Regions from separate parts of the Pseudomonas sp. WHRI 8519 genome, predicted to be linked through region 3. Evidence: riboswitches for the same ligand, from Rfam matches in the RefSeq annotation. Region 3 holds a riboswitch; each other region holds the start of a gene.
The links. A riboswitch is a leader RNA that binds a small molecule or an ion and turns the genes downstream of it on or off. The one in region 3 is predicted to bind cobalamin.
Positions count from the first base shown of each region.

Region 1: another riboswitch for cobalamin. It lies ahead of ABRP30_RS12455 (TonB-dependent receptor); the one in region 3 lies ahead of ABRP30_RS13845 (CbtB-domain containing protein).
Region 2: another riboswitch for cobalamin. It lies ahead of ABRP30_RS09630 (ABC transporter substrate-binding protein); the one in region 3 lies ahead of ABRP30_RS13845 (CbtB-domain containing protein).

Region 1 is NZ_CP167996.1:2,710,244-2,720,300, forward strand. It holds gene ABRP30_RS12410 (3-oxoacid CoA-transferase subunit B) at 1-152, opposite strand, end outside; gene ABRP30_RS12415 (3-oxoacid CoA-transferase subunit A) at 161-856, opposite strand; gene ABRP30_RS12420 (AraC family transcriptional regulator) at 1,162-2,070, opposite strand; gene ABRP30_RS12425 (alpha/beta hydrolase) at 2,330-3,358, shown strand; gene ABRP30_RS12430 (MFS transporter) at 3,438-4,652, shown strand; gene ABRP30_RS12435 (hypothetical protein) at 4,680-4,952, opposite strand; gene ABRP30_RS12440 (type 1 glutamine amidotransferase domain-containing protein) at 5,147-5,686, opposite strand; gene ABRP30_RS12445 (SDR family oxidoreductase) at 5,768-7,096, opposite strand; gene ABRP30_RS12450 (NUDIX domain-containing protein) at 7,335-7,721, shown strand; cobalamin riboswitch at 7,934-8,142, shown strand; gene ABRP30_RS12455 (TonB-dependent receptor) at 8,251-10,057, shown strand, end outside.
Region 2 is NZ_CP167996.1:2,118,970-2,129,026, reverse strand. It holds gene ABRP30_RS09650 (ABC transporter permease) at 1-112, shown strand, start outside; gene ABRP30_RS09645 (ABC transporter permease) at 119-928, shown strand; gene ABRP30_RS09640 (ABC transporter ATP-binding protein) at 948-2,096, shown strand; gene ABRP30_RS09635 (DUF1624 domain-containing protein) at 2,479-3,645, shown strand; cobalamin riboswitch at 3,674-3,872, shown strand; gene ABRP30_RS09630 (ABC transporter substrate-binding protein) at 3,982-4,992, shown strand; gene ABRP30_RS09625 (iron ABC transporter permease) at 4,992-6,008, shown strand; gene ABRP30_RS09620 (ABC transporter ATP-binding protein) at 6,005-6,793, shown strand; gene ABRP30_RS09615 (pseudoazurin) at 6,810-7,244, shown strand; gene ABRP30_RS09610 (GNAT family N-acetyltransferase) at 7,252-7,752, opposite strand; gene ABRP30_RS09605 (hypothetical protein) at 7,870-8,334, shown strand; gene ABRP30_RS09600 (hypothetical protein) at 8,493-8,834, shown strand; gene ABRP30_RS09595 (ParA family protein) at 8,958-9,734, shown strand; gene ABRP30_RS09590 (amino acid ABC transporter ATP-binding protein) at 9,756-10,057, opposite strand, start outside.
Region 3 is NZ_CP167996.1:3,006,099-3,016,155, forward strand. It holds gene cobN (cobaltochelatase subunit CobN) at 1-3,242, opposite strand, end outside; gene cobW (cobalamin biosynthesis protein CobW) at 3,246-4,313, opposite strand; cobalamin riboswitch at 4,412-4,622, opposite strand; cobalamin riboswitch at 5,643-5,868, shown strand; gene ABRP30_RS13845 (CbtB-domain containing protein) at 5,977-6,162, shown strand; gene ABRP30_RS13850 (CbtA family protein) at 6,172-6,879, shown strand; gene ABRP30_RS13855 (cobalamin biosynthesis protein) at 6,897-7,289, shown strand; gene cobM (precorrin-4 C(11)-methyltransferase) at 7,321-8,073, shown strand; gene ABRP30_RS13865 (DUF1272 domain-containing protein) at 8,140-8,382, shown strand; gene ABRP30_RS13870 (response regulator transcription factor) at 8,608-9,222, shown strand; gene ABRP30_RS13875 (transporter substrate-binding domain-containing protein) at 9,236-10,057, shown strand, end outside.

The DNA.
Region 1 (10,057 bases), 300 kb from region 3:
TTTTCGCTGTGCAGAAACACTTCCTTGTCGCCCAGGTAGTTGGCCACCAGCGTTGGCGCGCCGATGCCCAGATTCACATACGCGCCTTCCTGGATGTCTGCGGCCACACGCTGGGCCATCTGGGTGCGGGAAAGTTTTGTGGTAATGGTCATGGCAGGCCTCAGACAGCGTTGGCGATCGAAGAAGCAGCAGCGCCGGTAACGGCGACCACGCGCTGCACGAAGATGCCCGGGGTGATGATGTGTTCCGGGTCCAGTTCACCGAGTTCGACGATCTGGTCGACCTGAGCGATGGCGGTCTTGGCCGCCATGGCCATGATCGGGCCGAAGTTACGCGCCGCCTTGCGGTAGATCAGGTTGCCCCAACGGTCACCCTTGTACGCCTTGATCAGCGCGAAGTCGGCGTGCAGCGGCATTTCCAGCACGTACTGGCGACCATCGATCTCGCGGGTTTCCTTGCCTTCGGACAGCAGCGTGCCGTAGCCGGTCGGCGAGAAGAATGCACCGATGCCCGAGCCTGCTGCACGGATACGTTCGGCCAGGTTGCCTTGCGGCACCACTTCCAGCTCGATCTTGCCGGCCCGATACAGTTCGTCGAAGACGTAGGAGTCGGACTGGCGTGGGAAGGAGCAGACCACCTTGCGCACGCTGCCGGCCTTGAGCAGGGCGGCCAGGCCAATCTCGCCATTGCCGGCGTTGTTGCTGATGATGGTCAGGTCGCGAGTACCGGTATCGATCAGCGCATCGATCAGCTCGGACGGCATGCCGGCAGTGCCAAAACCACCGACCATGATGGTCGACCCGTCTGTGATTCCTTCCACCGCGCTGGCGATGGACTCATATGTTTTATTGATCAAAGCGAGCTCCTGGTTGTTCCTGGAGTATGGGTTGTGGGCCTGCCTGGCGCGCCCTTCGAACAGGGGGCCAGCCAGCGCTTGGGACATGTTTGCTGCATGTGCTAAGCGTGCCGCAAGATCGGGCACAAGTAGAGAGGGGGTAAGCGGATGGTGTGCGATTATCGAACCATTGTGCGATCTGCGGGCGGGTCTGTTACCCCTGTGGGCCATGCCGCGGAGCAATGCGCTGGACTAAAGCTGAGTTCCTGCATGGCTGCGGACCGGGCGCGGCCTGACGCCGCTACACCATGGCTACAACCCAGGGCTCAGGGCACGCTGGGCGAGGACGCAGTTGATCTTTCCGCGCTCAGGCGCAGTTCTGCAATATCGCGCTTTGGCGGCGTGCCGAACTGGCGCCCGTATTCACGGCTGAACTGCGAGGGGCTTTCGTAGCCGACCTTGAAGGCCGCGGTGGCGGCATCCAGATGCTCGTTGAGCATCAGCCGTTTCGCCTCGTTCAACCGCAGCCATTTCTGGTATTGCAGCGGGCTCATGGCGGTCAGCTGACGGAAATGCTGGTGGAAGGTCGAGAGCCCCATCTGCACCTGGGAGGCGAGCTCCTCCACCCGCAGCGGCGCGGCGTAGTTCAGTTTCATCCAGTCGATGGCCTTGGCGATTCGGTGCCCCTTGCTGCCCACGCTAGCGATATGGCGCAGCAGCGGGGCCTGGTCACTCAGCAGCAACCGGTAGTGGATTTCCCGCTGAATGAGCGGCCAGAGCACAGGTATGGCATCGGGCTCCTCCAGCAGTTCGATCAGGCGGGTGAAGCTCTGCAGTAACTTCGGGCCCAACTCACCGACTCCAGCGCTGGTGTGAAAGGACTGCCCACTCACTGGCAGGCGACCATCTTGTGCGATCAATTCCGCCAGTGTGCGCAGGTCCAGCTTGAACACCAGGCCCAGGCAAGGGGCCAGCTCGCTGGCCATGGTCACCGCCGAATTCGCCGGGATGTTCAGCGAGGTGACGAGAAAGCGGGATGTGTCGTAGGGGAAGGCCTGGCTACCGATGACCATCTCCTTGGCGCCCTGCACCACCAGCACGATACTCGGCTCGAGGATACAGGTAATCGGTGGGGCGGTTACGTTACGTCGGTAGACGCTGAGGTCTGCGATTTGAGTCGTGAAATCGCCAGCCGTGGGCGCGTGCGCGCCGATCACCTTGCACAGCTTGGCCATGGGGTTCGTTGAGGAGGGCGGTGGCAGGGTGGCAGGCATAGGAAGCTTCCGATCATCGTGTGAAAACATTACGGGCGCAGTGCCTCCTCTGTCCATGCCCAGTCGCTAGGTGCTGGAGAATCAGGCAATAAAACTACCCGTTTGCTCTATTGATGAAGCGCTGCGTGCGACGAAGATGGCTACTGGCGACGGGGCCAGCGTGCTCAGCCGAGCAGGCCCCTCGCACCCATTACATTTCGAGCAGACAAGCATGCGTGCGTTGAAGACTTTGTTCCTAGCGTTTGCCTTGATGGCCAGCTCATTCACTGCGGGAGCCGCCGATATGTCCCATGAAGCCGACAATTTCTACAAGAGTGACCAGGTGTCACGCGAACGGGTTTCCTTCAAGAATCAGTTTCAGATGACGACGGTCGGGAACCTGTTCGTTCCTCAAACCCTTGAGCGCGGAACCCGTTACCCCGCGATCATCGTCGGCCATCCGATGGGCGCAGTTAAGGAACAGAGCGCGAATCTGTACGCCCAGAAGCTGGCAGAGCAGGGCTTCGTCACCTTGGCCATCGATCTATCGTTCTGGGGTGAAAGTGGAGGGCGTCCGCGCAACCTGGTATCCCCGGACATCTACGCCGAAGACTTCAGTGCGGCGGTCGACTATCTTGGCGCTCAGGGATTCGTCGATCGCAATCGCATCGGTGTGCTGGGCATCTGCGGCAGTGGCAGCTTTGCCATCAGTGCGGCGAAAATTGATCCGCGGATGAAAGCCATTGCTACGGTCAGCATGTACGACATGGGCGGCGCCAATCGCAACGGCCTCAAGCATGCGGTAACGGTCGAGCAGCGCAAGAAGGCCATAGCTCAAGCAGCAGCTCAGCGGGATGTCGAGTTTGCCGGCGGTGACACCTTGTACACCAGTGGAACGGTCGACAAGCTGACCGAGCATTCCAACGCCATTGAGCGTGAGTTCTACGACTTTTACCGCACGCCTCGGGGCGAGTTCACCCCCAAAGGGTTGTCGCCGCTTTTGACGACACATCCCACACTGACCAGTAATGTCAGGTTCATGAACTTCTACCCGTTCAATGACATCGAGACGATCTCGCCACGCCCAATGTTGTTCATCGCGGGGGAGGACGCCCACTCCCGTGAGTTCAGTGAAGAGGCGTATCGCCTTGCCGGCGAACCCAAGCAACTGGTGATCGTGCCGGGTGCTGGCCACGTCGACCTCTATGACCGCGTCGCATTGATCCCCTTTGGCAAGCTGACGGCATTCTTCAGCGAACACCTCAAATAACCAGCACTACTGCCAGGCCCAGCCTCTCTCGGCTGGGCGTAGGTACCTGCGTCTTTGCAATGGGAAGACCGAGTCCGTTATGAGTAGCTCAGCAACATACCTTCACCACACAAGCCGTCAGGTCTGGAGCGCAGTCCTGGCAATGTCGCTGTGTGCGTTCGCCCTGGTGGCTTCGGAGTTCCTGCCAGTGAGCTTGCTCACGCCGATTGCGGCCGATTTGTCACTGACTGAAGGCCAGGCAGGGCAGGCCATTTCCATCTCCGGTTTGTTTGCCGTGATCACCAGCCTGATGCTGGCCCCCCTGACTCAGGGTATCGACCGCAAGCCTGTACTGCTGGCCACAACCGCGCTGATGCTGGTTTCCGGGGGGATGGTGGCCTTTGCCCCGAACTACCTGACATTGATGGTGGGGCGGGCGGTGTTAGGCGTCGCCATTGGTGGCTACTGGTCGATGTCCACAGCGGTGATGATGCGCATCGCACCCGCACCGCTGGTTCCCAAGGCTATTGCCCTGATGCAGGGCGGTACCGCTTTGGCGACGGCAATCGCGGCGCCCGTTGGAAGCTACCTGGGCGGCATGATTGGCTGGAGAGGCGCGTTCGTGTGCGTCTTGCCCTTGGCCGCGCTGGCGTTGATGTGGCAAGCCTTCACGCTGCCTGCGATGCCGAGCGAACGCAAGGCCGCGTCAGCCACCGCAACCTTGCGTTTGCTGGCAGACTCCAGGGTCGCGCTCGGCATGGCGGCCGTGGCTTGCCTCTTCATGGGGCAGTTCACACTGTTCACCTATCTGCGGCCCTTCCTGGAAACGGTCACCCGTGTGGACGTGCCCACCCTCTCGCTTGTGCTTCTGGTCACCGGTACCGCAGGGCTGGTCGGTACCATGGTCGTTGGGGCGCTCGTTGGTCGACACCTGAATCGGGTGCTGCTGGGCGTACCCTTGATCATGACTGCCATCGCTTTCGCAGTGATCATGGTCGGTAGTTGGGTCGTTCCAGTCGCTGTCTTGCTCGGTATCTGGGGGCTGATCTCTACCTGTGCCCCCGTGGGATGGTTCACCTGGTTGGCCAAAGCAATGCCGCACCAAGCGGAGGCTGGAGGCGGCTTGATGGTCGCAGTGATTCAGCTGGCCATCACTGCGGGGGCTACCGTGGGTGGCGTGCTGTATGACGGGTTCGGCTACCGAGCCACATTCGTCGCCAGCGGCGTGCTCTTGCTGTCGGCAACCGTGCTAAGTGCTGCCACTAATCGCACATTCCCATGTACAAGCCGTACGCTACAGGGAACAAACCAGTGAGACGATGCACTGGGGCATGGCCACAGATCAAGCCGGCCGAGAATGCACCCCATGCGATCGCTTTGACGCTACTTTGCTCTTCCACCAGCCTCTGAGGTTCATGAGGCAGAGCACGACCTGCAATACGATCAAAGCCCATGCCTGGGCATGCAAGCCCCAGATCGACCACAGCAGGTTGCTGGCGATGAAGCAGCAGAACCCCACTTTACGCCGGCCTGGGCGGCGCGAGCCGATGCACCAGGCCGCCACCACCGTCACAGCCATGGCAGGCCATTCCAATAAACCGATCCAGTCTTCCATCGGGCACAATCCAAATCATTCAATCAAGGCCATGCCTTCGACGGTCATGGCCATTCCCCTTGCGCGAGCTCCCGGCGTTGGCAGTGGCTTGTGAGAGTGGACCAGGCCGAACACACCACAGCTCGCGCCGTTATTGCTGACCGGGAGCAGAACAGCAAACACTGCTGTTCATGCGCTGGGCAGCTACGCGAAACTCAGCCTGCCAATGCTTTGATCAATTGCTCATTGAAGGCAGGAATATCGTCCGGCTGGCGGCTGCTGATCAGGTTGCCATCGACCACCACCTGTTCATCTACCCACGTGCCGCCGGCGTTGCGAATATCATCCTGCAAGGTCTTGTAGCTGGTCATCCGCTTGCCTTTGACCAACCCACTCGATATCAGCAACCAGGCACCGTGGCAGATGACCGCCAGGGGTCTGCCGGCAGCGTCATGGCTTTTGACCAGCTGTTGCGCGCCAGGGATCAAGCGAATGGTGTCGGAGTTCTGAACGCCGCCGGGCAGCACCAGGGCATCGTAAAGATCGACCTGGGCATTGTCGAAAGTCGTATCCACGGTGAATTCGTCGGCGGGCTTGTCATGGTTCCAGCCTCGGACCGTACCTTCTTTCTCACCCAGGATGTCGACTACCGCGCCGCTCTTTTCCAAAGCCTCACGGGGGCCGGTCAGTTCCACCTGCTCGAAGCCGTCAGTGACCAGAAAGGCCACACGCTTACCGCTCAGTTGTGCATTCATCATTCATCTCCTTTACCAATAAACCTTCAATAGGGGCCCGCCATGGCGAGCAAAGTTCCTGCTCGATGCTCAGCGGTGTGCTTAGCGGCGCCTGCGTGGCGAGCGGGTGGCGGCGAGCCCGGCGATGACACCGACGGCTGCCGCAACCACCCACAGCGTCATGTTGCCGTTGCTGGATTTGCAGCCGCCCTCCACGCTGCGCCGGTCACTGGTTGGCTCGAACAGGTTGCCGGAGGTGATCTGTGCACTGGGGCTGCGGTTCAACGCCCTGCGTGTCAACCACCCTGTAACCAGCGCCAGGCGCGGGACCAGGTAGCTCGCCAGGTGGGCAAGGCGGGCGGCAGTGCCAACGGTGGTGTGGGCGCGAGGGGAAATAGCGCTGGCCACCATGGCCTTGGCTACCTGCTGCGGGTCGTAGATCGGCCCGGGCGGTGTGAGCGCATGGCCGGTGTAATTGCCACCATCCCTGAAGCCCGGGGTGTCCATGACCGCTGGATAAATGTCGCAGACGTGGATGTCCGGGAACTCGGTCAATTCGCCGCGCAGCGCCTCGGTCAGCCCGCGCAGGCCGAACTTGCTCGCCGAATAGGCCGCCGCATAGGGTTGGGCGATCCAGCTTCCCAGTGACAGGGTGTTGATGAGAATGCCGCTGCGTTGGGCCTTGAAATAGGGCAGGGCCACGTAGGCGCCACGCAGGTAACCGATCAGGTCGGTCTGAATGACCTGTTCGTGTGCTTGCAGCGGTGTTTGCTCAAAGTTGCCCACCGCGCCAACGCCGGCGTTATTGACCCAGATATCGATCCGTCCGTGGCCAAATTCGGCAGCCTGTGTGGCCAGCGCCTGCACCTGGTCGCTGCGGGTGACGTCGGTGACGATCGCCACGGCGTCTGTGCCACAGTCGGTGCATTCATCGAGCACATCGAACAAGGCTTGCTCATCGCGTGCAGCGAGCACCAACCGCGCACCGGTGCAAGCGAATGCATGTGCCGCGGCCCTGCCTATACCACTGGAAGCGCCGGTGATGACCACGACCTTGCCGCGCAACGGGCCCTTTAACGGGGTAGGGGCTGCAGGATGGGCAGGTTCTGGGGCCTGCTCGACGTTGTCCGCGGTAGGTGCGAGGGTGGCGCTGGCGGGTATCTTCGAGAGCTGCAAGGCCGTGCCGTCGATCAGCACCAGCTTCATGCCCTCGATGGTGCCCGCCACCCGGTCCGGGAAAACGGGTTCACCCTGCGCATCCAGGCTGTCATAGAGGAATTTCGTCCCTTCGAGCCAGCCTACTGCCGTGAGCAGTTCGGGGCCGAGGTAATACTTACCGTCCTGAAAGAAACCAGGGAACTGATGAGCGCGCTCGACGTTCTCCACGCAGTAGCGTTCGCCTGGTTTCATGCCTGTCGCTTGATCGATCATGGTTCGAACCCCTTCGGTCAAAGGCCAGCGATCGCTTGGCGTTTGCTGTGTTCGTCGGACTCTGCGAGTCACAAGCCCGAATGTGGAGTGACTAAGCAACTGAAGCCGGCAGAGGCAGCAAAGTTCAGAGCAGGTGGCAGGCGGCATGAGCAAGGCAACGAGCCCAAATGCGGATGGCGTGAACTTGCCGGATCTTCAGGCGGTCCACCGTCACTCAAGAATGGAAAAGGGAGTGAGGATGTCGACACCTGGCAAGCTCCGGACGCGTGCAACAGTGCTCTGCTTTCGCAGTGGCCGACTGTTGTTGGTGCGCCGTAAATCGCGTGGGTGGAATTTCCCAGGTGGCAGCGTCAAGCCGCATGAGTGCCCCCTCAGTGCTGCCGTTCGTGAACTCCAGGAGGAAACGGGTATTCGCCGGCAGCGCCTGGTACAGCTGTGTACGGTCCGTGCCGGTCGCATTGTCCATCACATCTTTACCTTGCAGATCGATGAACGAGACCGGCCTGTGCCGCAGAACGAAATCGTGGCGTGCAAGTGGGTACAGCGCCGCAAGCTGGGACCGTCCCGGCTAGGGCCCGCAGCTGCTGAACTGCTGGCGCGCAACCTTCCGGCCTTGGTCGCTTGACTGGAGAAGGTAGCGCTGTAGCTAGGCAAATGATGCCCGAGGGTTGGGCACTAAGCCGGTGAATCTCCTTGTTTCAGGCGCGCCACGTTACAGGCCAGCCACTCCATCCGGCCCGATTGTGCAAGTGCCCGGCGCGTGCAAACCCATCGGCTCATTTCCAGACAAAGCCATTACTTCAAGATGGCAGTTGACCTGAAACGGTTTTGATGATCATCTGCGCGCCTGTTTCAGGTGCCCCCTGCCGCCGTGCATGGGGTGAAACGGGAAGCCGGTTCGTCATCCTCGCGATGATCAGTCCGGCGCTGCCCCCGCAACGGTATGCGAGCGAAGTATTCGACACACCACTGTGCCTCGGCATGGGAAGGTGAATGCTTCATGACCCTCGCGAGCCCGGAGACCGGCCTGAAGCACAGTTTGGCAAACCCGCGGTGGGCGGGCGCAGGCCGGTTTCCGTGGGCGTGCGCGCCTGCGCGTTCCCCATGCGTTGTTCCCTCCGGGATTCTTTCATTCCTGCTGCAAGTGGAAAGATATGTCCCGCTACTCGCTTTTCAGTTCTCTGCCAGGCACGTTGATGCGTGCAAGCCTGGTGCCTTGTGTTTTCATCACCGTCCCGGCGCACGGCGCCGAAGCTGACCAGGCACTGGCGTTACCGGCTACCGCCATTACAGGCACCCTCGGGCAAGACACCCAACCGGATCTGCATACCCCCAGCACCAGTGGTTCACGCCTGAACCTCACACCCCTGGAAACGCCTGCGAGCGTCACCAGCATCAGCGCCGAGCAGATTCAAGCCCGCAACAACAACACCGTCCAGGATGCAGTGACGCGCTCGCCCGGCATCACCTTCATCGGCACCCCCGGCAACGGCGGCACGGCGCTCTCGGCCCGAGGGTTTACCGGGCACAGTTCCACCATGCAGCTGTACGACGGCACCCGGCTGTACGTGGGCGCCGGCACCGTCACCTTTCCTGTGGACACCTGGTCGGTCGAGCGCATCGATGTGCTGCGCGGCCCGGCATCGGTGCTCTATGGCGAGGGTGCCACGGGCGCGGTCATCAACGTGGTGCCGAAAAAGCCCTTCGATGGGGAAGTGCGCAACCATGTACGCTTGGGCTACGGCTCCAACGATCGTCGGCAAGTGGCGCTGGACAGCGGCGGCTCGCTGACCGATACGCTGAGCTACCGACTGAACCTCAACAAGCTTGCCAGTAACGGCTGGGTCGACTGCGGTGAATCAGAAAGCATCGCCGTCAGCGGCGCGTTGCACTGGCAACCGAATGACGACCTCAGCGTCACCCTCAGCCACGATTACGGTGATCAGGACCCACAGCAGTACTTCGGTACACCGCTGGTCAACGGGCATTACCAGGAGTCGATACGCGACCACAATTACAACGTCGATAACGCCGAGGTCCACTACAACGACCAGTCCACGCGGCTGGTCACTGAGTGGGTGATCAGCGACAACCTCACCGCCAGCAATCAGTTGTACTTCCTCAAGGCTCAACGCCGCTGGCGCAACGCCGAGAGCTATACCTGGCTGCCGGGTGGTCAGGTGCAGCGCAGCAACTTCATCAGCATCAAGCAGGTCCAGGAGCAGATCGGCGATCGCCAGTCGTTTACCTTGCAGCATTCGCTGTTCGGGCTGGACAGCCAGACGGTGGTCGGCGCCGACTACAACTCGATCCGGTTCGTGCGCAAGCATGACTTCGGCAATACCCACACCGATACCGTGCCGCTGTCCGGTTCGGGTGGCGGCGACTACATCAGCACTGACCCCTACCGCTCGCGCGAAGCCAACCAGGCTAAGCAGTTCTCGTTGTTCGCCGAAAACCGCACGCAGCTTACCGAGCGGTTGTCGTTGATTACCGGGGTGCGGCGTGACCAGGTGCACCTGGACCGTGATGATCTGGATACCGATACCCGGTCGGATCGCAGCCTGAGTGGCGACAACTGGCGAGCGGGCCTGGTGTTCGCGCTTAGCCAGGACCTCTCGGTCTACGGCCAGTACGCCACCAGCACCGAGGGCGTCAGCAACCTGCTGACCCTCAGCGCCGCGCAACAAAGCTGGGACCTGAGCACCGCCAAACAGACCGAGGTGGGCATCAAGCAGATGCTGCCTGAGGGCCGTGGCGAGTGGACCCTGGCGGCCTACCACATCGTCAAGAAGAAGCTGCTCAGCACCGATCCGCTCAACCCGACGGTGCAACAACAGATCGGCCAGCAGTCTTCGGACGGCATCGAAGCCACGCTGGAGCTACGCCTGCCGTACGATATGCAGCTTTCAGCCAACGCCGCCTGGGTGCGTGCCGAGTACGACGAGTTTGCCAGCGGCA
Region 2 (10,057 bases), 890 kb from region 3:
CAATTGGGGCCTGGCCAGCGCCGCCGCCGCACTGCTGGTGGTCATCACCCTGGTGCTCTTCTACCTGTACCTGAAGCTGCAACCGGAGTCCCCGGTCGGCAACGCGAGGTAAACCGCCATGCTTCTGTCTCCCAATGCCATGGGGCGCCCGCTGCGCACGGGCTTGTACCTGACCACCGGCGTGATTGCGGCCTTCCTGCTGCTGCCGGTCGTTTTCATCATCCTCCTGTCGTTCGGCTCCTCGCAATGGCTGGTATTCCCGCCACCAGGCTGGACCTTCAAATGGTATGCCCAGTTCTTCGCCAACCCTGAGTGGATGGACGCCGCCCTGGCCAGCTTCAAGGTCGCCGTGCTGACCACCATCGCCGCCGTGCTGCTGGGCCTGCCTACCGCATTCGCCCTGGTGCGCGGCCGCTTCCCTGGCCGCGAAATGCTCTACGGGCTGTTCACCATGCCGATGATCGTGCCGCTGGTGATCATTGCCGTGGCGGTGTATGCACTGTTTCTGAAGCTCGGCTACACCGGCACGCTGTTCGCCTTCGTGGTCAGCCATGTGATCGTCGCCCTGCCCTTCACCATCATTTCGATCATCAACTCGCTCAAGCTGTTCGACCAATCGATCGAGGACGCCGCGGTGATCTGCGGCGCCTCGCGCCTGCAGGCGATCTTCAAGGTGACCTTCCCGGCCATTCGCCCCGGGATGATCGCCGGCGGGCTGTTCGCTTTCCTGGTCTCGTGGGACGAGGTGGTACTGAGCGTGATGATGGCCAGCCCCGACCTGCAAACCTTGCCCGTCAAGATGTGGACCACCCTGCGCCAGGACCTGAGCCCGGTGATCGCCGTCGCCTCGACGCTGCTGATCGGCCTGTCGCTGTTGGTCATGGTCATTGCCGCCGCCTTGCGCCGGCGCACCGAAACGAACGCCTGAGCGCCCGGAGAAAACAACAATGAGTGCAGTGATCAAAGACAACGCGCACAACAAGACCCTGGTCAGCCTGCGCGGCCTGAACAAGCATTACGGTGACTTCACCGCAGTGGATAATCTGGACCTGGAAATCCAGGACGGCGAGTTCCTCACCTTCCTCGGCTCCAGCGGCTCGGGCAAGTCCACCACGCTGTCGATGCTGGCCGGGTTCGAGACGCCCAGCAGCGGCGAGATTCTGGTCGAGGGGCAGTCGCTGGTGAATGTGCCACCACACAAGCGCGACATCGGCATGGTGTTCCAGCGCTACTCGCTGTTCCCGCACCTGAATGTGCGTGACAACATCGCTTTCCCCTTGGCCATCCGCAAGCTCAGCGCTGCCGAAACCAAGAAGCGGGTCGATGCCATGCTCAAGCTGGTGCAACTGGAGGCGTTCGCCCATCGCAAGCCTTCGCAGATGTCGGGCGGCCAGCAACAGCGGGTGGCGATTGCCCGCGCCTTGGTATACGAACCTCGTATCCTGCTGATGGACGAGCCCCTTGGCGCACTGGACAAGAAACTGCGCGAAGACCTGCAGGATGAGCTGCGCCAGCTGCATCGCAGGCTGGGCATCACCATCGTCTACGTCACCCACGACCAGGAAGAAGCCATGCGTCTGTCCCAGCGCATCGCCATCTTCAGCCACGGCAAGATCGTCGGCCTGGGCACCGGTTATGACCTCTACCAGAATCCACCCAACGCCTTTGTCGCGTCGTTCCTGGGCAATTCCAACTTCCTGCGCATCACGGCCACCAGCAACGGCGCTGGCAGCTTCGAAGGCCAGCCGGTGGCGATCCGCCTGACGCCTGGCCTGGCGGCGGGGCAAGATGCATTGATCATGGTACGCCCGGAAAAGGCCCTGGCACTCACCGCCGAGCAAGCGGCACGCCAACCGTTGCCAGCGGGCTGGAACGAAGTGATTGCCAAGGTCGGCGAAGTGCTGTTCCTCGGCGAAAGCCAGACCTGCCATGTGATGACCCCAGGCGGTACCGAACTGACCGTGAAAGCTCTCTCGGCTGCGGGGATGTCCATGCAGCCTGGCGATACCGTGAAGGTCCGCTGGGCGGTTGCAGATGCCTGCATCTACACCCAATGGGCGCAAAGCGACCTGAGCAAGTCGGCCGGCGCGCACTGAGGACAGCGGTAGATGGATGATTGACGCGCATCGTGACCAATCCTCGCATGCGCGTTACAGGTGCCAGGCGCTGACCCGCAGCGTCTTTAGCGGAGCTGTAATAGCCCCAGCGCGCTCGACGGGAGCAGCGAGCATCTGGGGCCGCTGTGCGGCCCATCGCCGGCAAGCCCGGCTCCCACCTGGATTGCGCCGGCTTTTGGAAATTGGGCAAGACCGTTGCTTGCACAGGTAAGCGCAGGCTTGAAGAACTGCGCGGTCGCGGTGGGAGCCGCTTACCGGCGATGAGGGCTGCACAGCCACCGCAAAAAAGCACTACCTTGCGCAGGTAAAAATGTTAGAAAATAACATTTCATTTGACATACAACCTGCCTGCGACACCTCCATGACAAGCTCCGCCGCCACCCCAACCCTGCTCACCCAGCGCCTGCAGAGCATCGATGCCCTGCGCGGTCTGGTGATCCTGTTCATGCTGCTCGACCACGTTCGCGAAACCTTCTTCCTGCACCACCAGGTCAGCGACCCGATGAGCATCGACACCACCGACCCGTCGCTGTTCTTCAGCCGCACCCTGGCCCACCTGTGCGCCCCGGTGTTCGTACTGCTGACCGGCCTGTCGGCCTGGCTGTACGGCGAGAAGTATCAGGGCCGCAGCGATGTCTCGGCGTTCCTGTTCAAGCGCGGCCTGTTCCTGGTGGTGCTGGAGTTCACCCTGGTGAACTTCGCCTGGACCTTCCAGTTGCCCCCCAGCGTCATCTACCTGCAGGTGATCTGGGCCATCGGGGTAAGCATGATCGCCCTGTCGCTGCTGGTGTGGCTGCCGCGCCCGGCGCTGATTGTGCTGGGCGCAGTGATCATTGCCGGCCACAACCTGCTCGACGGCCTGCACTTTGCCACCGAGTCGGCGCTGCATGTGCCGTGGGCGATCCTGCATGACCGTGGCTGGCTGGAACTCTCTGACAGCCTGCGCCTGCGTACCTCCTACCCGGTACTGCCGTGGATCGGCGTGATTGCCTTGGGCTATGGCCTGGGCCCATGGTTCGCCCGTGGCAGCGATGCCGGCCAGCGTCAGTACCGCCTGCTGCTGGCAGGGGTCATCGCCCTGCTCGGCTTCATGGTGCTGCGCATGCTCAATGGCTACGGCGAGGCGCCGTGGAGCGGCTACCCGACGCTTACCCAGACCGTGATGAGTTTCTTCAACATCACCAAATACCCGCCCTCGTTGCTGTTCCTGGCGCTGACCCTGGGCTGCGGCCTGCTGCTGCTGCGCGCCTTTGAACGTGCAGGGCAAACACGCTGGATCGGTGCCCTGGCGGTGTTCGGCGCGGCGCCGATGTTCTTCTACCTGCTGCACCTGTACGTGCTGAAACTGCTGTACCTGGCCAGCGTCGCCCTGTTCGGCCGCAATCACGGCGATTACTTCGGGCTCGACGGCATGGGCGCTGTGTGGCTGGGCGCTGTACTGCTGGCCGTGGCGCTGTACCTGCCGGTGCACTGGTTTGCCAGGCTCAAGGCGCGCCGCCGCGACATCACCTGGCTCAAGTACTTCTGATTCAGCGTTTTCACCGGCTGCCTGATGGTCTACCATGCGGGCCGCCGGTTTCCACCACGGAAACAATAGGGAATCCCAAGCCGCCCAGGCGCGCCAACCGGAACTGCCCCCGCAACTGTAGGTGCCGAGCCCGCTCCATCGATGTCACTGGATCCGCTGATCCGGGAAGGCCGGAGCCGGGTGATGACGCACCAGTCAGGAGACCTGCCGGCTTACATCTACCAACCGGCGGGGTGTCCGGGATTGGCCATCAGAGTTGCCCCTGTCGCATGAGGGGCTCGGCGATGCCTGTCCGCGCGTTCCTTCCGTGAACTGTCCGATAGGAGATCGCCCCGCATGCTGTCCCGTTTCGCCACCCTGCTTGTCGGCCTGAGCCTCACGGGCGCGGCACAGGCCGCCGCCACGCACTATCCGCTGACCGTGGACAACTGCGGCATGCCGCAAACCTTCGCCCACGCCCCCGCACGCGCTGTGACCATCGGCCAAGCCGGCACCGAAATCCTCTACGCGCTGGGGTTGGGCGACAAGCTGGCCGGCACATCGCTGTGGTTCAACAACGTCTTGCCCGAGTACAAGGCGCTGAATGACAAGGTGCCACGCCTGGCCGACAACGACCCAAGCTTCGAAGCGGTGGTGGGCAAGCGCCCCGAACTTGTGGCCGTACAGTTCGAATGGATGGTTGGCGCCCAAGGCGTGGTCGCGACCCGTGAGCAGTTCAACGAACTGAAGATTCCCACCTACCTGCTGCCCTCGGACTGCGAAGGCAAGGACAACCTGGTGGGGGCCGATGGCACGCGACTGCAGGCGTTTCAGGTCCAGAGCATCTACAAGAGCGTCAGCCAGCTGGCAGAAATCTTCGACGTCCAGGACCGTGGCGCGGCACTGAACAGCGACCTCCAGGCACGCCTGAACGGCGCCAGGCAACAACTGGCCGGCAAAGACCTGAGCCAGACCTCTGCGCTGTTCTGGTTCTCCAGCGCCGACCTCGACATCGACCCCTACGTCGCGGGCCGCCAGGGCGTGGCAGACTTCATGCTGCGCACCCTGGGTGTGCGCAACGTGGTCGAGTCCACCGAAGAATGGCCCACGGTGGGTTGGGAAACCCTCGCCAAGGCCAACCCGACGTGGCTGATCATCGCCCGCATGGATCGCCGCCGCTTTCCGGCCGACGACTACCAGAAGAAGCTCGACTTCCTGCACAGCGACCCGGTAACCAAGCACATGGATGCCGTGAAAAACAACCGCATCATCATCCTCGACGCCGATGCCATGCAGGCCGGTATCCGCCTGTTCCGGGGCCTGCAGACCCTGTCGGCAGCCTTCGCCAGCGGTAAAGCGGCGCCGTGATGAAGCGTCTGTTGCCCTGCTCTGCACTGGCCCTGATTGCCCTGCTCGGCGCACTGCTCGCCGGCACTGCCATCGGCGAGACCAGCGTGTCACCCAGCGTGGTGTACCAGGTATTGGCCAACCAGCTGTGGCAGGCCGGTTACCCGGTCGACCCGATCGACGCCGGTATCGTCTGGAACTACCGCCTGACGCGCACGCTGGTCGCCGCCGCCTGCGGCGCAGGGCTGGCGACCTGTGGGGTGATCCTGCAGGCACTGCTGCGCAACCCGCTGGCCGAACCCTACCTGCTGGGCCTGTCAGCCGGGGCATCGACCGGCGCCGTGCTGGTGGGCCTGCTGGGCCTGGGCAGCATTGCCCTGAGCATGTCCGGCGGCGCCTTCGTCGGCGCCGTCGCGGCCTTCGCGCTGGTCCTGGTGCTGGCCCGCGCAGCTGGCCCGAGCAGCAACAACGCCCAAGTGATCCTGGCAGGGATTGCCGGCTCGCAACTGTTCAACGCCCTGACGGCGTTTCTGATCACCAAATCAGCCACCGCCGAGCAGGCTCGCGGCATCCTGTTCTGGCTGCTGGGCAACCTCAGTGGCGTGCGCTGGCCATCGGTATGGCTGGCCATGCCGGTGGCACTGTTCGGGCTGGTGGTGTGCCTGTGGCACCGGCGCACACTGGACGCCTTCACCTTCGGCGCTGATTCGGCGGCGTCGATGGGCATCGCTGTGCGGCGCAGCCAATTGCTGCTGATCAGCTGCGCGGCGCTGGTGACGGCGGTGATGGTGTCCATCGTCGGCGCCATCGGTTTTGTCGGGCTGGTCATCCCGCATGCCCTGCGCCTGTTGCTCGGCCCAGGCCACAGCCGCCTGCTGCCGGCCAGCGCCTTGGGCGGTGCGCTGTTCCTGATCGCCGCAGACATGCTTTCGCGCACGCTGATCCCGGGCCAGGTGATCCCGGTAGGGGTGGTCACCGCGCTGATCGGCGCACCGGTGTTTGCGCTGATCCTGGTCAGCCGCAGGGGGCGCGCATGACGGCCATGACACCGCCGAAAGTCGCTCCGCTCGCCTGCCAAGGCTTGGGTTTGCAACTGGCGGGCAACCCCGTGCTACGCGACATCAACCTGACGGTCGTCGCCGGTGAAACCCTTGGCATCGTCGGCCCGAATGGCTCCGGTAAATCATCCCTGCTCAAACTGCTGGCCGGGCTGCGCACGCCGCATAGCGGCGGCGTGCAATTGCTCGGCGAGCCGCTTGCACGCCTGCCGCGTCGGCGCATCGCCCAGGCCTTGGCGCTGGTCGAGCAACAGGCCGACACCCTCGACGCCATCAGCGTGTTCGACGCCGTGGCGCTAGGGCGTACCCCATGGTTGTCCGCCCTGGCGCCGTTTTCCCAGGAGGATCGTACGATCGTCGAGCAGGCCCTGGCCGACCTCGATGCCTCGCACCTGCGTAGCCGTATCTGGGGTTCGCTGTCCGGTGGCGAACGCCAGCGGGTACACATTGCCCGTGCCCTGGCCCAGCGCCCGCAGGTGCTGCTGCTCGACGAGCCGACCAACCACCTCGACATCCAGCATCAGCTGAGCCTGCTGCAACAGGTACAGGCGTTACCGGTAACCACCCTGGTGGCCCTGCACGACCTGAACCAGGCACTGACCTGCGACCGCGTGGCGGTGCTCGAACACGGCCGCCTGGTCGCCCTCGGCGATCCGCTTGAGGTGCTGTCCCCCGAGCGTTTGCTGGGCACCTTCGGCGTACACGCCCGCTACCTCACCGACCCCTTCGACGGCGCGCGCATCCTGCGCTTTCGCGCCCCCTGAACCAGGAAGCTCCGGCATGCTGTTGCGCACTACCGTCCTGCTGCTCGCCAGCGCTGTGCTACCTCTCGCCGCGCTGGCCGATGTGCACGAAGTGAAGATGCTCAACCGCGGGGCGGCAGGCTCGATGATCTACGAGCCCGACCACCTGCGTATCGCTCCGGGTGATACGGTACGTTTCGTGCCGACCCAGAGCGGCCACAACGCAGCCAGCCTGCCCGGGTTGCTACCGGAGGGCGCCGTGGCCTTCAAGAGCAAGCTGAACCAGCCCTTCGAGCAGACCTTCACGGTGCCAGGGGTGTACGGCATCCAGTGCATCCCGCACCTGGCGATGGGCATGGTGATGCTGATTCAGGTAGGCGATGCCCGCTTGACCGAATTGCCAGCGGCGTTGCCTGCCCGGGCACGCACGCGCCTGGCAGCTCAACTGCAGCAGTTGGAGGCCGGCCAATGACCGGTTCCTAAAGCGCCTGCCACTGCTCCATGTGCGTAGTCAGCCACACCGGGTCATCCTCTACGTCGACCACCACAAAGCCCTGGCGCTCCCAGAACCGGATCGCACCCGGCAGAAACGGATGGGTGTGCAGGTACAGGCAGTCGACACCTGCCTCGACGGCGTGCTCACGCAAGGCCTGGAACAACGCCGCGGCCAAGCCGTTGCGCCGGTAGCCGGGCAGCACGAACAGGCGCACGATTTCAACGACGCGTTTGCCGTGATAATCGAGCTGATGAAAGCGATGGTCGTAGGGCTGGTAGCCGATGGTTGCGATCAAGGTGCCGTTATCCCGGGCTTCCAGAAAATGCCCGTCGCCATCGAGGTAGGTCGCCTCGAAATCGGCCAGGTCTTTGGGCAGAGGTGAATGGGCGAGCATGGGGAAGAGCTCCCGGCGGGCCTTGTCGACGAAGGCTACGACTTCATCGATGGCGTCACGGCCGGGTGTTTGGAAAGTCCAGTCGGGCATGGGATTGAAGCGATGGCCTGAAAAAAGGTTCCCTACCCTACCGCATCGGACGGCCCAATGCATGGCCGGCCCGATCTCGCTATAATCCTCGCCCTAGAACGCGCCCAAGGCCAGCCCATGCCCCGCCTCTGCAAGTTGTTGCTGCCGCTGTTGTTTGCCGCTGCCCTCACCGCCTGCGACCAGAAACCGACCCGCGAAGAGCAGATCGTGGCCATGCTGCCGCTGCAGGAAGCCTACGAGCACAACATAGACCGCATGGCGTCGCTGCTCACCCGCACTCACCCGCAACTCGACGAAGAGACAATCCGCAGCGTGCTGCGCAAGCACCTCACGGTCGAGGACCAGCGCCAGGACCTGTTCAAGCTCTACAGCGAAAAGAACTTCAGCGACGCCGAGTTCGCCACCATCGTCCAGGTCACCCGCGACCCCGCCAAGGCCCAGGCCCTGGAGCAGACCGAGGACGGCCAGCGGCTGAGCGCCAAGCTTACCCGGCTGATGCGCGAGACCGCACGCGACGAGAAGGCCCAGGCGCTGGCACAGAAGCGCTTGCAGCAGGTGGAGGACGAGCTGAATGGGTTGTAACCGCGCAGTACTGTAGGCGCTGCGACCCTCTCACTGGGAGTGGCGCAGGTGCACAGCGAAGCTGACAGGCGTTCAATGGCGGCCACCCGTCGGTTGCACGGCACCTCCCACCCCGCCGGCCAGCCGAAGATTGGGTAATCACTCCACTGGAGATCACCATGAAACGGTTGACCCATCATGCGCTGCTGCTCGCCCTTTGCCTGGGCGCCGGCACATCCGCCGCCTTGGCGGCGACCGACATTAACGACAACGGTAACTCGCCCCCAGGCCCTGGCACGATGGCAGTCGACAAGGGAGGGGCGACGGGCGCGGGTGTGCCTGCCGATGCCACCGGTAGCGGAACGGGCAGCAACGACACCGACAACACTGGCGGAGATGGCACGACCAAAGGCGCGGAGAGCAGTGGATCCCAGGGCTCCGGTGGGGCTTCAGGCTCTGGCAGTGGTAGCGGCGGTAGTGGTAGCGGCAGCAGTGGAAGCGGGTCAGGGAGCGGCGGCTGAGCAGGTCCCGCGCAGGCCGGGTTTATCGTGACCAGATGTCACGGTCGTTGTCATAAAACTGTCGTGTATTGGTCATAGGATTGACCCCAACCTGACATTTCTCTCTTCATGGATGAGCGTCCAATGCGTCGTGTGGTTTTCAATCAGAAAGGTGGCGTGGGCAAATCAAGCATCGCCTGCAACCTTGCCGCCGCCAGTGCAGCCGAAGGTTACCGCACGTTGCTGGTGGACCTCGACGCACAGGCCAACGCCACCTACTACCTCACTGGCCTGGCCAACGACGCCATACCCGCCGGCATCGCCGATTTCTTTCGCCAGACGCTGTCGCCCGTCACCGCTGCGGGCAAGAAGCACCGCGTGGCAATCACCGAAACCCGTTACCGTAACCTGCACCTGGTGACCGCCAGCCCCGACCTCAGCGACTTGCAGAGCAAACTGCAGAGCAAGTTCAAGATCAACAAGCTGCGCAAGCTGCTGCTGGCGCTGAGCGAGGATTACGAACGGATCTATATCGACACCCCGCCTGCGCTCAACTTCTATACCCTCAGCGCCTTGGTGGCGGCTGAGCGCCTGTTGATCCCGTTCGACTGCGACAGCTTCTCGCGCCAGGCGCTGCACAGTGTCATGGCCCAGGTCGAGGAACTGCGCCTGGACCACAACCCCGCGCTGCACGTGGAAGGCGTGGTGGTCAACCAGTTCGCCGGCCGCACAGCACTGCATCAGACCTTGGTTGACCAACTGCGCAGCGAGGGCATGCCAGTGCTGCCGGTGTATCTGAGCAGCTCGATCAAGATGCGAGAGTCGCACCTGGCGTCGGTGCCGCTGGTACACCTGGCACCGCGGCACAAACTGGCGATGGAGTTCGTCGACCTGCTGGACGTGCTGGAGCGGGCGGCCTGAGCTGCAGCCGCCGAGGCAGTCTCAGGCCGATACCACCGAGCCGATGAAATTGGCCAGCTCGGCCGTTTGCGGTGCAGCGAACACTTCACGCGGGTTACCCACTTCATGCACCTTGCCATGGTGCATGAACACCAGCTTGTCGCCCACTTCGCGGGCAAAGCGCATCTCATGGGTGACCATGATCAAGGTCATGCCTTCGCTGGCCAGCTGGCGCACCACGCCCAACACTTCGTTGACCAGCTCGGGGTCGAGCGCCGAGGTGATTTCGTCGCACAGCAGCACCCTGGGCGACATGGCCAGCGCCCTCGCGATCGCCACCCGCT
Region 3 (10,057 bases):
TGGACCTGGCCCAGCCGCCTGGCGAACTGGGCACGCGCCGGGGTACCTTCGTCACTGCCACCGTACGCGTAGCCGCCATGGTTGAGGTACACCTCGGCCAGATCCTCCCGGCTATGCCAGAGGCGGCCATCGATTGCATTCTGCACCCCGGCCCCGTAGGCGCCGGGCTTGGCGCCGAATACCCGCCAACCGGCCTGGCGTGCAGCCTGTTCGGCCTCAACGCCCTCGGCCTGCAATGCCGCGCGCTCGGCACGCACCCGCGCCGCCAGGGGGTTGAGGTCTTGCGGTTCGTCCAGTGCGGCTACCGCCTGCACCGCCGCATCGAACAGGCGGATCAGGTTGCCGAAGGCGTCGCGGAAGAACCCCGAGACGCGCAAGGTCACATCCACCCGAGGGCGATCGAGCAGGCTCAACGGCAGGATCTCGAAATCATCGACACGCTGGCTACCGCTGGCCCACACCGGGCGCACGCCCATCAGCGCCATGGCCTGGGCAATGTCGTCACCGCCGGTGCGCATGGTCGCCGTGCCCCATACCGAAAGGCCAAGCTGGCGCAGGTGGTCGCCGTGGTCCTGCAAATGGCGTTCGAGGATCAGATTCGCTGAGGCGAAACCCAGGCGCCAGGCAGTGGTGGTGGGCAGGTTACGTATGTCCACGGTGTAGAAATTACGCCCCGTGGGCAGCACATCCAGGCGGCCGCGGCTAGGGGCTCCGCTGGGGCCGGCGGGTACGAAGCGCCCCGCCAAGGCGGCGAGCAGGCCATTGATCTCGGCCGCCCCGCAGGCGTCCAAGTCTGGAGCTACCTGCCCCTGTAATGCCTGTACCACCTGATGGACCGGCTGCCACTGCGCCTCGTCGGGCAATTGCAGCGTACCGCCCAAAGCGTGCTCGATCACCTGCAGTGCCAGCAGTTCAAGGCGTTCCCGGGTGTCGCCACAGGTACGCCACAGCGCGTCGCTCACCCCCTGCAATAGCGCCGGACGCGGCCCCGCCCAGTTTTGCCCAAGGTCACAGTCCAACGGGTCGAAGCCCAGCGCCAAAGCCTTGGCGAGTGTACGCAGCAAACTGGCGCTACCACCCCGACCATCACCGCGCTCGACGCGCAGCAAAGCCAGCAGGGTGTCGATCCGCAGCCGTGCTTGCGGCGACTGGCCGAACACGTGCAAGCCATCACGGATCTGTGACTCCTTGAGGTCGCACAGGTAGGTATCCAGGCGTGGCAGCCACACGGCAGCGTCGTCCAGTTGCCCTTCCAGTTGCAGCTCACGGTCGATGTGGTTGGCCTTGACCAACTCCAGAATATCGCGCTGCAGTTCACGGGCGCGGCGTGGGTCGAGCATCTGCGCTTCGTAGAACTCGTCTGCCAGCTGTTCAAGGTGGCGCAACGGGCCGTAGGTTTCGGCTCGGGTCAACGGTGGCATCAGGTGGTCGATGATCACAGCCTGCGTGCGACGCTTGGCCTGAGCGCCCTCGCCCGGATCGTTGACGATAAACGGGTAGATGTTCGGCAGCGGGCCAAGCAGTGCATCCGGCCAGCACTGATCGGACAGGCCGACACCTTTGCCGGGCAGCCACTCCAGATTGCCATGTTTGCCCACATGGATGACCGCATCGGCGGCGAAGGCGTGGCGCAGCCAGAAATGGAATGCCAGGTAGCCATGCGGCGGAACCAGATCCGGGTCGTGGTAAACGGCACTGGGGTCGACCTGGTAACCGCGGGCCGGCTGGATGCCGACGAACGTCAGGCCATAGCGCAGCCCGGCCACCATCAGGCGACCGCTGCGGTACATCGGGTCTTGCTCGGGCGCCCCCCAGCGTTCCAGCACGGCCTGGCGGTTGGCTTCGGGCAGGCGCTCGAAAGCAGCCTGATAATCCGCCAGGCTCAGGCTCTGGGTGCAGGGGCGCTGGTCGAGGTGATCGAGGTCGTTGGTGACGCCGCCGAGCAGCTGGTGAATCAGTTGCGTGCCGCTGTCTGGCAGTTCGCCCAGCGGGTAGCCTTCAGCCTGCAGCGCCTTGAGAATGTTGAGCGCCGCTGCGGGGGTATCGAGGCCAACGCCATTTCCGATGCGCCCGTCTCGGGTCGGGTAGTTGGCGAGCACCAGCGCAACGCGCTTTTGCCCATTGGGCAGGCGCGCCAGCGCCACCCAGCGCCTGGCCAGCTCGGCGACAAAATCCATACGCTCTGGATGGGCGCGGTAGCACACCACATCAGACTGGCTGCGCTCACTGCGCCAGGCCATGTCCTTGAAGCTCACCGGCCGCGTGATGATGCGCCCGTCCAGCTCGGGCAAGGCAATGTGCATGGCCAGGTCGCGAGCGCCCAGGCCCTGCTCGCTGGCTTCCCAACCGGGTTGGTTGTCCTGCGCGCAGATCGCCTGCAGCACCGCAATGTCACGGCGAAACGGCCGCAGGTTGGGACGTTCCGGGCTGGACATGGCAAAGCCCGTGGTATTGATCAGGACCTCGGCCCCCACTTCGTCCAGCCAGTTTTCGACCTGCTCCAGGCAGGCGCATTCCTTGAGGCTGGCAACGGCGATCGGCAACGGATTGAGGCCCGCCGCCTGCAGGCGCTGGCAAAACACGTCGATGAACGCGGTATTGGCGGCCTGCAGGTGCGAACGGTAGAACAGCAGTGGTGCTACCGGGTGCTCCGGGTGCCACTGGCCGAACCAGTCCTTGAGCGTCGCAGTGGGGGTGCCGGGGTGATACACCGACGTGCGTGGCAACGGTTGCGGTGCATCCCAGCTGTAATCGCGGCCCAGCCACTGGCTGGCCAGGTATTTGAACAGGTTGATGGCATTGGCCTTGCCCCCTTGGCGCAGGTAATGCCAAAGGTGCTCGGCTGGCTCCCCGGTGATGCTGCCCAGCCCGGTCAACTCCGGGTCGGGGCGGTCGTCACCGGGCACCAGGATCAACTGCACCCCGCGCGAAGCCAGTTCGACCAGCTGTTGCACACCATAGCGCCAGTAGCCCACGCCACCGTGCAACGACACCAGGATCACCTTGGCGTGGCGCAGCACCTGGTCGACATAAAGGTCGACGGAGGCATGGTTCTGCACCTGCATGGGGTTGGCCAGGCGCAGGCTGGGGTAGTCGTCCGGCAGTTGCTCGGCGGTTTCAGCGAGCAATGCCAAGTGCGAGTCGCCGCTGCAGAGAATCACCAGCTCGGCGGGTGTCTGGCCGAAGTCGGCGATGCTGTCGTCCGGCACGAAACCGCCGGGCTGGGTCCGCAGCAAGTGCATGGGTCAGGCGCCCAGTGCCTGGCGCAGACGAGCTTCCAGCTGTGCGGCGTCAAGGTCTTGGCCGATCAGCACGAGGCGGGTGACGCGCGGCTCATCGGCACGCCAGGCGCGGTCGAAGTGCTTGTCGAAACGGGTACCTACGCCCTGCACCAGCAGGCGCATGGGCTTGCCAGGAATGGCTGCGAAGCCTTTGGCACGGAGGATGCCGAATTCCACCACCAGTTGGGTCAGGGCGTCGAGCAGCAGCGCTTCGTCGGCCTCTGGCAGGTCGATGGAGATGGAGTCGAAGGCATCATGGTCGTGGTCGTCGTGGTCTTCGCCGTCGTGATGCGAATCATGGTGGGTGCGGCGGCCATCGATGTGCGCTTCGGACTCTGCGCCGACGCCCAGCAGCACGTTCAGCGGCAGGCGGCCGCTGCTGGCCTCGACTACCTTGACCGCGGGCGGCAATTCATCGGCCACTTCAGCGCGGACTTTCGCCAGGCCTTCGGCGTCGATCAGGTCGGCTTTGTTCAGTACCACCAGATCGGCACTGGCCAGTTGATCGGCGAACAGTTCGTGCAGCGGCGACTCGTGGTCCAGGTTGGGGTCGAGCTTGCGTTGGGCGTCGACCTGGTCTGGGTAGGCGGCGAAGGTACCGGCGGCGACAGCCGGGCTGTCGACCACGGTAATCACCGCGTCGACGGTGCAGGCGTTGCGGATTTCGGGCCACTGGAAGGCTTGCACAAGGGGCTTTGGCAGTGCCAGACCGCTGGTTTCGATGAGGATATGGTCGAGGTCGCCACGGCGCGCCACCAGTTCACGCATGACCGGGAAGAATTCTTCCTGAACGGTGCAGCAGAGGCAGCCGTTGGCCAGTTCGTAGACGCGGCCGCTGGCTTCTTCTTCGGTGCAGCCGATGCTGCATTGTTTGAGGATTTCGCCGTCGATGCCGAGTTCGCCGAACTCGTTGACGATGACTGCGATGCGGCGGCCTTGGGCGTTGTCGAGCATGTGCCGGAGCAAGGTGGTCTTGCCCGAGCCGAGGAAGCCGGTGACGATGGTGACGGGGAGCTTGGCCAGTGTTTTCATGTCGCGTTGCCCTTGGCAGGATGGCGCGGGCATGCGGGACGAAAGCCGCGGTCGGACCGGCCGGGCTCGTTCGCCACCGGATCACCCCGCCCGGTTGATAGTCGAAAACGTTGCGAGGCAGGTCTCCTGGCTTGCACCGTTGCGGCCCTTTCGATCAAGGGGCTGGCGGGATGACGCCTTCCCGCGCTCAGGCGCAGTGGCTGTGTCGATCCGTTACCGGTGCTTACAGTTGCGGGGGCAGCCGCGGCTTGTACCGCGTTCCCGTCTTAGCTTCGGCCTGGCCGAAGAACCTCGAAGCGGCAAGGCTACGCGGGGGGTGGCAGGTGGTCAACTGTTGACGCGCCCGTCCCCCCCCTACGCAATGAACCAAGCCCAAGCCCAAGCCCTGCCCCTGCCCCTGCTCTTGCTCTTGCTCTTGCTCTTGCTCTTGCTCTTGCTCTTGCTCTTGCTCTTGCTCTTGCTCTTGCTCTTGCTCTTGCTCTTGCTCTTGCTCTTGCTCTTGCTCTTGCTCTTGCTCTTGCTCTTGCTCTTGCTCTTGCTCTTGCTCTTGATTTTCTAGCGCGCAAGTGCAGGCACCGCAGATTGCGACTTCAGGAGGCCGAGCGCAGGTCTTGCGGAGGGAGGTGACGGGCATGGATGCCCGTCAAGCGCTTCGGCCCATGGATGGGCCGTGAGCGCGGTCCTCCCGGGAGCAAGGCCGGAGCGAGGGAACCCCGAAGCGCAGCGTAGGGGCCGGATGATAGGAGCCAGCCTTTTTTGGTTACTTTTTGGGGCGTTTGCCAAAAAGTGACCCGCCGTAAGGGCGGAAAGGTGAGTGAGCGTCGCCATAGCAAATGGATATGCCCAGATGAATCAAAACCCCAGCATGAGCTTGTGGCTTGTGGCTTGCGGCTTGCGGCTTGCGGCTTGCGGCTTTCAGCTAGCGTGAATATCCATTTGCCGGGGCGGCGCTGAATCACCTTTCCGCCCTTACGGCGGGTCCCTTTTTGTCTTGGCAAAAAGGAACCAAAAAACCGCCCGCTCCCATCATCCGGCCCCTACGCTTCGCTTCGGGGTTCCCTCACTCCGGCCTTGCTCCCGGGAAGACCGCGCTCACGGCCCATCCATGGGCCGAAGCGCTTGACGGGCATCCATGCCCGTCACCTCCCTCCGCAAGACCTCCGTTCGGCCTCCTGAAGTCGCAATCTGCAGCGTCTGATCTATCGCGCACTGAAAAGCAAAGGCAAGAGCAAAAGCAAGGCAACGGCAACGGCAACGGCAACGGCAACGGCAGGGAAATCGTGGCATGCGATAAGGGCTGCGATTGACGCAAACCCTGCCCCGTGCTCTCCTTGCACCTTACGTTCAGGTGCCCCCATCGGGGGTGAAACGGGAAACCGGTGCGTCGCAGGCCCTCGATCAGGGCCGGACAATCCCGGTGCTGCCCCCGCAACGGTAAGCGAGCGAAGCGTCTAGACCACTGTGCCACGCCATCCGGCATGGGAAGGTGACGCTTTACCAGGAGCCCTGCTCCTCCTCGCAAGCCCGGAGACCGGCCTGGCGTCAATGAACACCCCGCGGTGGGCGGGCGCTGTCGCATTTCTCTGGGCCACCCAAGCCCGGGGCTGCCGCGCTTGCCTGTTGCTCAATAAGCACAATGCCCCACAAAGCAGAGGAACGCGTCATGCCCATCACCAGCGCCAAACACGGTATCGCCACCCCCGTCACCCTCAGCCAGCGCGTGGTCATCGCCACCGCTGCCAGCCTGTTGGGCCTGTGCCTGATCTACTTTGCCGGCTTCTCACACATCGAGGCGGTACACAACGCCGCCCACGACACCCGCCACAGCGCCGCATTCCCTTGCCACTGAGACCGCCCCATGATCAAGCGCATCGCCCGCACCGCAGGCTTCAGCGGCCTGCTCGCAGCCCTGTTGTTGACCCTGCTGCAAAGCTTCTGGGTCGCACCGCTGATTCTTGAGGCAGAAACCTATGAATCGGCAGCCCCCGCCGCCGAACACCACCACGATAGCCAGGCAACCGCCGGGCATGAACACGCCGCCGCGCACGAACACAGCGCAGAGGCGTGGTCACCAGAGGATGGCTGGCAACGCATCCTCTCCACCACCGGAGGCAACCTGGTCGTAGCCGTCGGCTTTGCCTTGATCCTTGCCGCGCTGTACAGCCTGCGCGAACCCAACCGCGTCACCACCGGCGCATTGTGGGGCTTGGCCGGCTTCGCCGTGTTCTGCCTGGCACCCACCTTGGGCCTGCCGCCAGAGCTACCAGGCACCGCCGCGGCCGACCTCGGCCAGCGCCAGAGCTGGTGGATTGGCACGGCCGCCGCAACCGCATTGGGGCTTGCTTTGCTGGTGTTCCCGCGTCATTGGCTGCTCAAGGCCTGCGGCGCCGTGTTGCTGGTAGTCCCGCACGTGATCGGTGCTCCGCAACCCGACGTTCACCAAAGCCTGGCCCCAGAAGCGCTGGAAACCCAATTCAAGATCGCGTCGTGGGTAACCAACGCTGCCTTCTGGTTGGCCCTGGGCCTGCTCAGCGCCTGGTTGTACCGCCGCTCCAGCCAGGCCTGATGGCAAGCCAATGCACACTGCCGGCGCTCTACGCCGGCTTTGGTTGCCGCCGGGGCTGCCCGGTGGAGGCCCTCGACGAACTGCTACACCAGGCACTGCATAGCCACGGGCTGACGCTGGCGGCGCTGCGAGGCATCGCCAGCATCACAGCGAAAGCGGACGAACCCGGCCTGCGACAACTCGCCGAACGTCACGACCTGCCCCTTTTGGTGTTCGCACCCTCGCAACTGCAGGCATACGAGCCGCAACTGAGCCACCGCTCTGCGGTAGCATTCGCCCACAGCGGTTGCTGGGGCGTGGCGGAGAGCGCAGCCCTGGCCCTGGCCGATCATGAATGTGGCAACGCCGCGCTCGTGGTCACGCGGCAAACCCTTGGCGGCGCTACCCTCGCCCTCGCCAGCGGCGGATAATTGTTTCACCATTCACCTGCAAGGATTTTCCATGACGGTCTACTTCATCGGCGCCGGCCCAGGCGACCCGGAATTGATCACGGTCAAAGGGCAGCGCCTGATTCGTCAGTGCCCAGTGATCATCTACGCCGGCTCGCTGGTGCCCGCTGCCGTGCTCGAAGGGCACCAGGCCCAGACCGTGATAAACAGCGCCGAACTGCACCTGGAGCAGATCGTTGCGGCCATGCACGCGGCACATGAACAGGGCCAGGATGTCGCCCGTGTCCACAGCGGCGATCCCAGCTTGTATGGTGCCATCGGCGAACAGATCCGCCACCTGCGCGAGCTGGGCATCGACTACCAGATCATTCCGGGCGTAACCGCTACCGCCGCCAGTGCCGCTTTGCTGGGCTGCGAACTGACCCTGCCTGAGGTGGCACAGACGGTCATCCTGACCCGCTACGGTGACAGCTCGCCCATGCCGGCAGGCGAGCAACTGGGCGACCTGGCACGTCATGGCTGCACCTTGGCGATCCACCTCGGCGTGAAACACCTGGCACGAATCGTCGATGAGCTTGTTCCTTATTACGGCGCAGACTGCCCCGTGGCCGTTGTTCACCGGGCCACCTGGCCCGATCAGGACTGGGTACGGGGCACCCTCCACGATATCGTCGAGCAGGTAGCCGCGAAGGGTTTTCGTCGCACCGCGCTGATCCTCGTCGGGCATGTGCTGGGTGATGCGCCGTTCGCCGAATCAGCCCTGTACCGTGCCGGGCATGCGCACCTCTATCGCCAGGGCAGTTGAACATTGCCAAGCCGATCCCCGCCATAGCAGACTCCAGGCTCCATCCCGCGGACCGGAGTCGCCCCCATGCTGGAACTACGTCCCAATTGCGAATGCTGCAACGCCGATCTGCCGGGCGACAGCCCTGACGCGCTGATCTGCTCGTTCGAATGCACATTCTGCAAGCGCTGTGCACAAACCCACTTCCAGGGCCGCTGCCCAAACTGCTCAGGTCAATTGGTCGCACGCCCCACCCGGGTCGGCACCGCCTTGCGCAACAACCCGCCTGCCACAGCGCGCGTGCTCAAGCCCCACGCCCGCTGTGCCTGAGCAACCTGCAGCCCCAAGCATCGTCGAAACATACCCCGGCGATGCTTGTTCTCAGCCGATTTTGTAGGACTTTTCAACAAAGTCGTCCCCCTTACTCAACACATCTATACTCGCCATTACCAAGGAACCGGAATGGACGTATCGTGCTGCGCTGCAGAAAGACCTTGCAGACGTATTCCTGATTAGCCTTAGGAAACGGACCACATTCCGACAGGAGTTAGCCTCATGACAACCGTGCTGATCGTTGACGATCACTCTACCGTTCGATTTGCCCTGCGCATGCTGCTTGAGCGCGAGCGCTTCAAAGTTGTGGGTGAAGTCGACAACGGTAGCGAAGTGGCGCAGGTAGCACGCAACCTGCGCCCCGATGTGGTAGTGCTGGACATAGGGCTTCCCGGCCTCGACGGTATGGAAGTCATCAAACGCCTGCAGCAGCTTGAACACGCTCCCAGGATCATGGTCCTGACCGGGCAGGCCTCGGAACTGTACGTACGCCGCTGCCTGGACGCCGGTATCGGCGCTTTCGTAACCAAAGATGAAGATCTCGATGCCGTCGTCTTTGCCATGAAAGCCCTGGTCAAAGGGTACTCGACCTTCCCGCAGATGTCGGTGAACAGCAACACGCTGGATAGCGAGCAAGGGCGCCTGAGCAGCCTGTCGAATCGGGAGATGGAAGTGCTTCGGCGCCTGGCCCGTGGCGAGAACAACAAGAACATCGGCCATTGCATGAACCTCAGCGCCAAGACCATCAGCACTTACCGTGGGCGCATCATGGACAAGCTCAAGACAGAATCATTGGTAGAAATGGTCGACCTGGCCAAACGCAACAACGTCAACTAGGCGCATGATCGGCATGAGGTGCGTACTGCTGGCACTTTTGCTGGCCATTGGCATGGGTGGCTCGGCGCTCGCCACACCGGCAGATGTGGAAACGCGGCAGTTGTTGGCGCGTTCTGTCAGCACCGCTTCACCACTGCAACTCGATAGCCAGGACCGCCACTGGTTGCAGCAGCGCAAAGTCCTGCTGCTGGGCAGCTCGCGTCCCGATTACGCACCGTTCGAGATCAATATCAGCCCGAGCGACTATGAGGGCTTGAGCGCAGATTATGCCGGGCTCATCTCCGAACTTCTGGGAATACCGGTCGAGGTCAGGCGCTTTCCCAGCCGCCATGCCGCGATCGCAGCCTTGCGCGACGGCAAAATCGATTTGCTGGGCAGCTCCAACGGTTTCGAAGCGGCCGATGCCCAGTTGAGCCTGAGCCAGCCCTATGCAGACGATTTGCCAGTCATCGTGACCCGCGAAGGGCGCACCCTTAAAAACGACATGGACCTGAAAGACCTGCGCCTGGGCATGGTCGATCACTACCTGCCGAGTGAAACAGTCCGTGCGCTCTACCCCAACGCACAGTTGAGCCTCTATCGCTCGACCCTGGCTGGGCTGGCGGCGGTGGAAACGGGCGAGGTGGACGCCTATCTCGGGGATGCCATCAGCACCGACTTTCTGATTGGCAAAAGTTACCAGGGTACGGTGAAGATCGACCATTTCTGCCGTGGGCCAGCGGGCACCTTTTCCTTCGCCCTCGCCGATGACAACCCGCGCCTGCGCCGGCTGATCGACATGGCACTGGCAAGAATCACAGAAAGCGAACGCTTGAACATCCTGCGCCGCTGGACC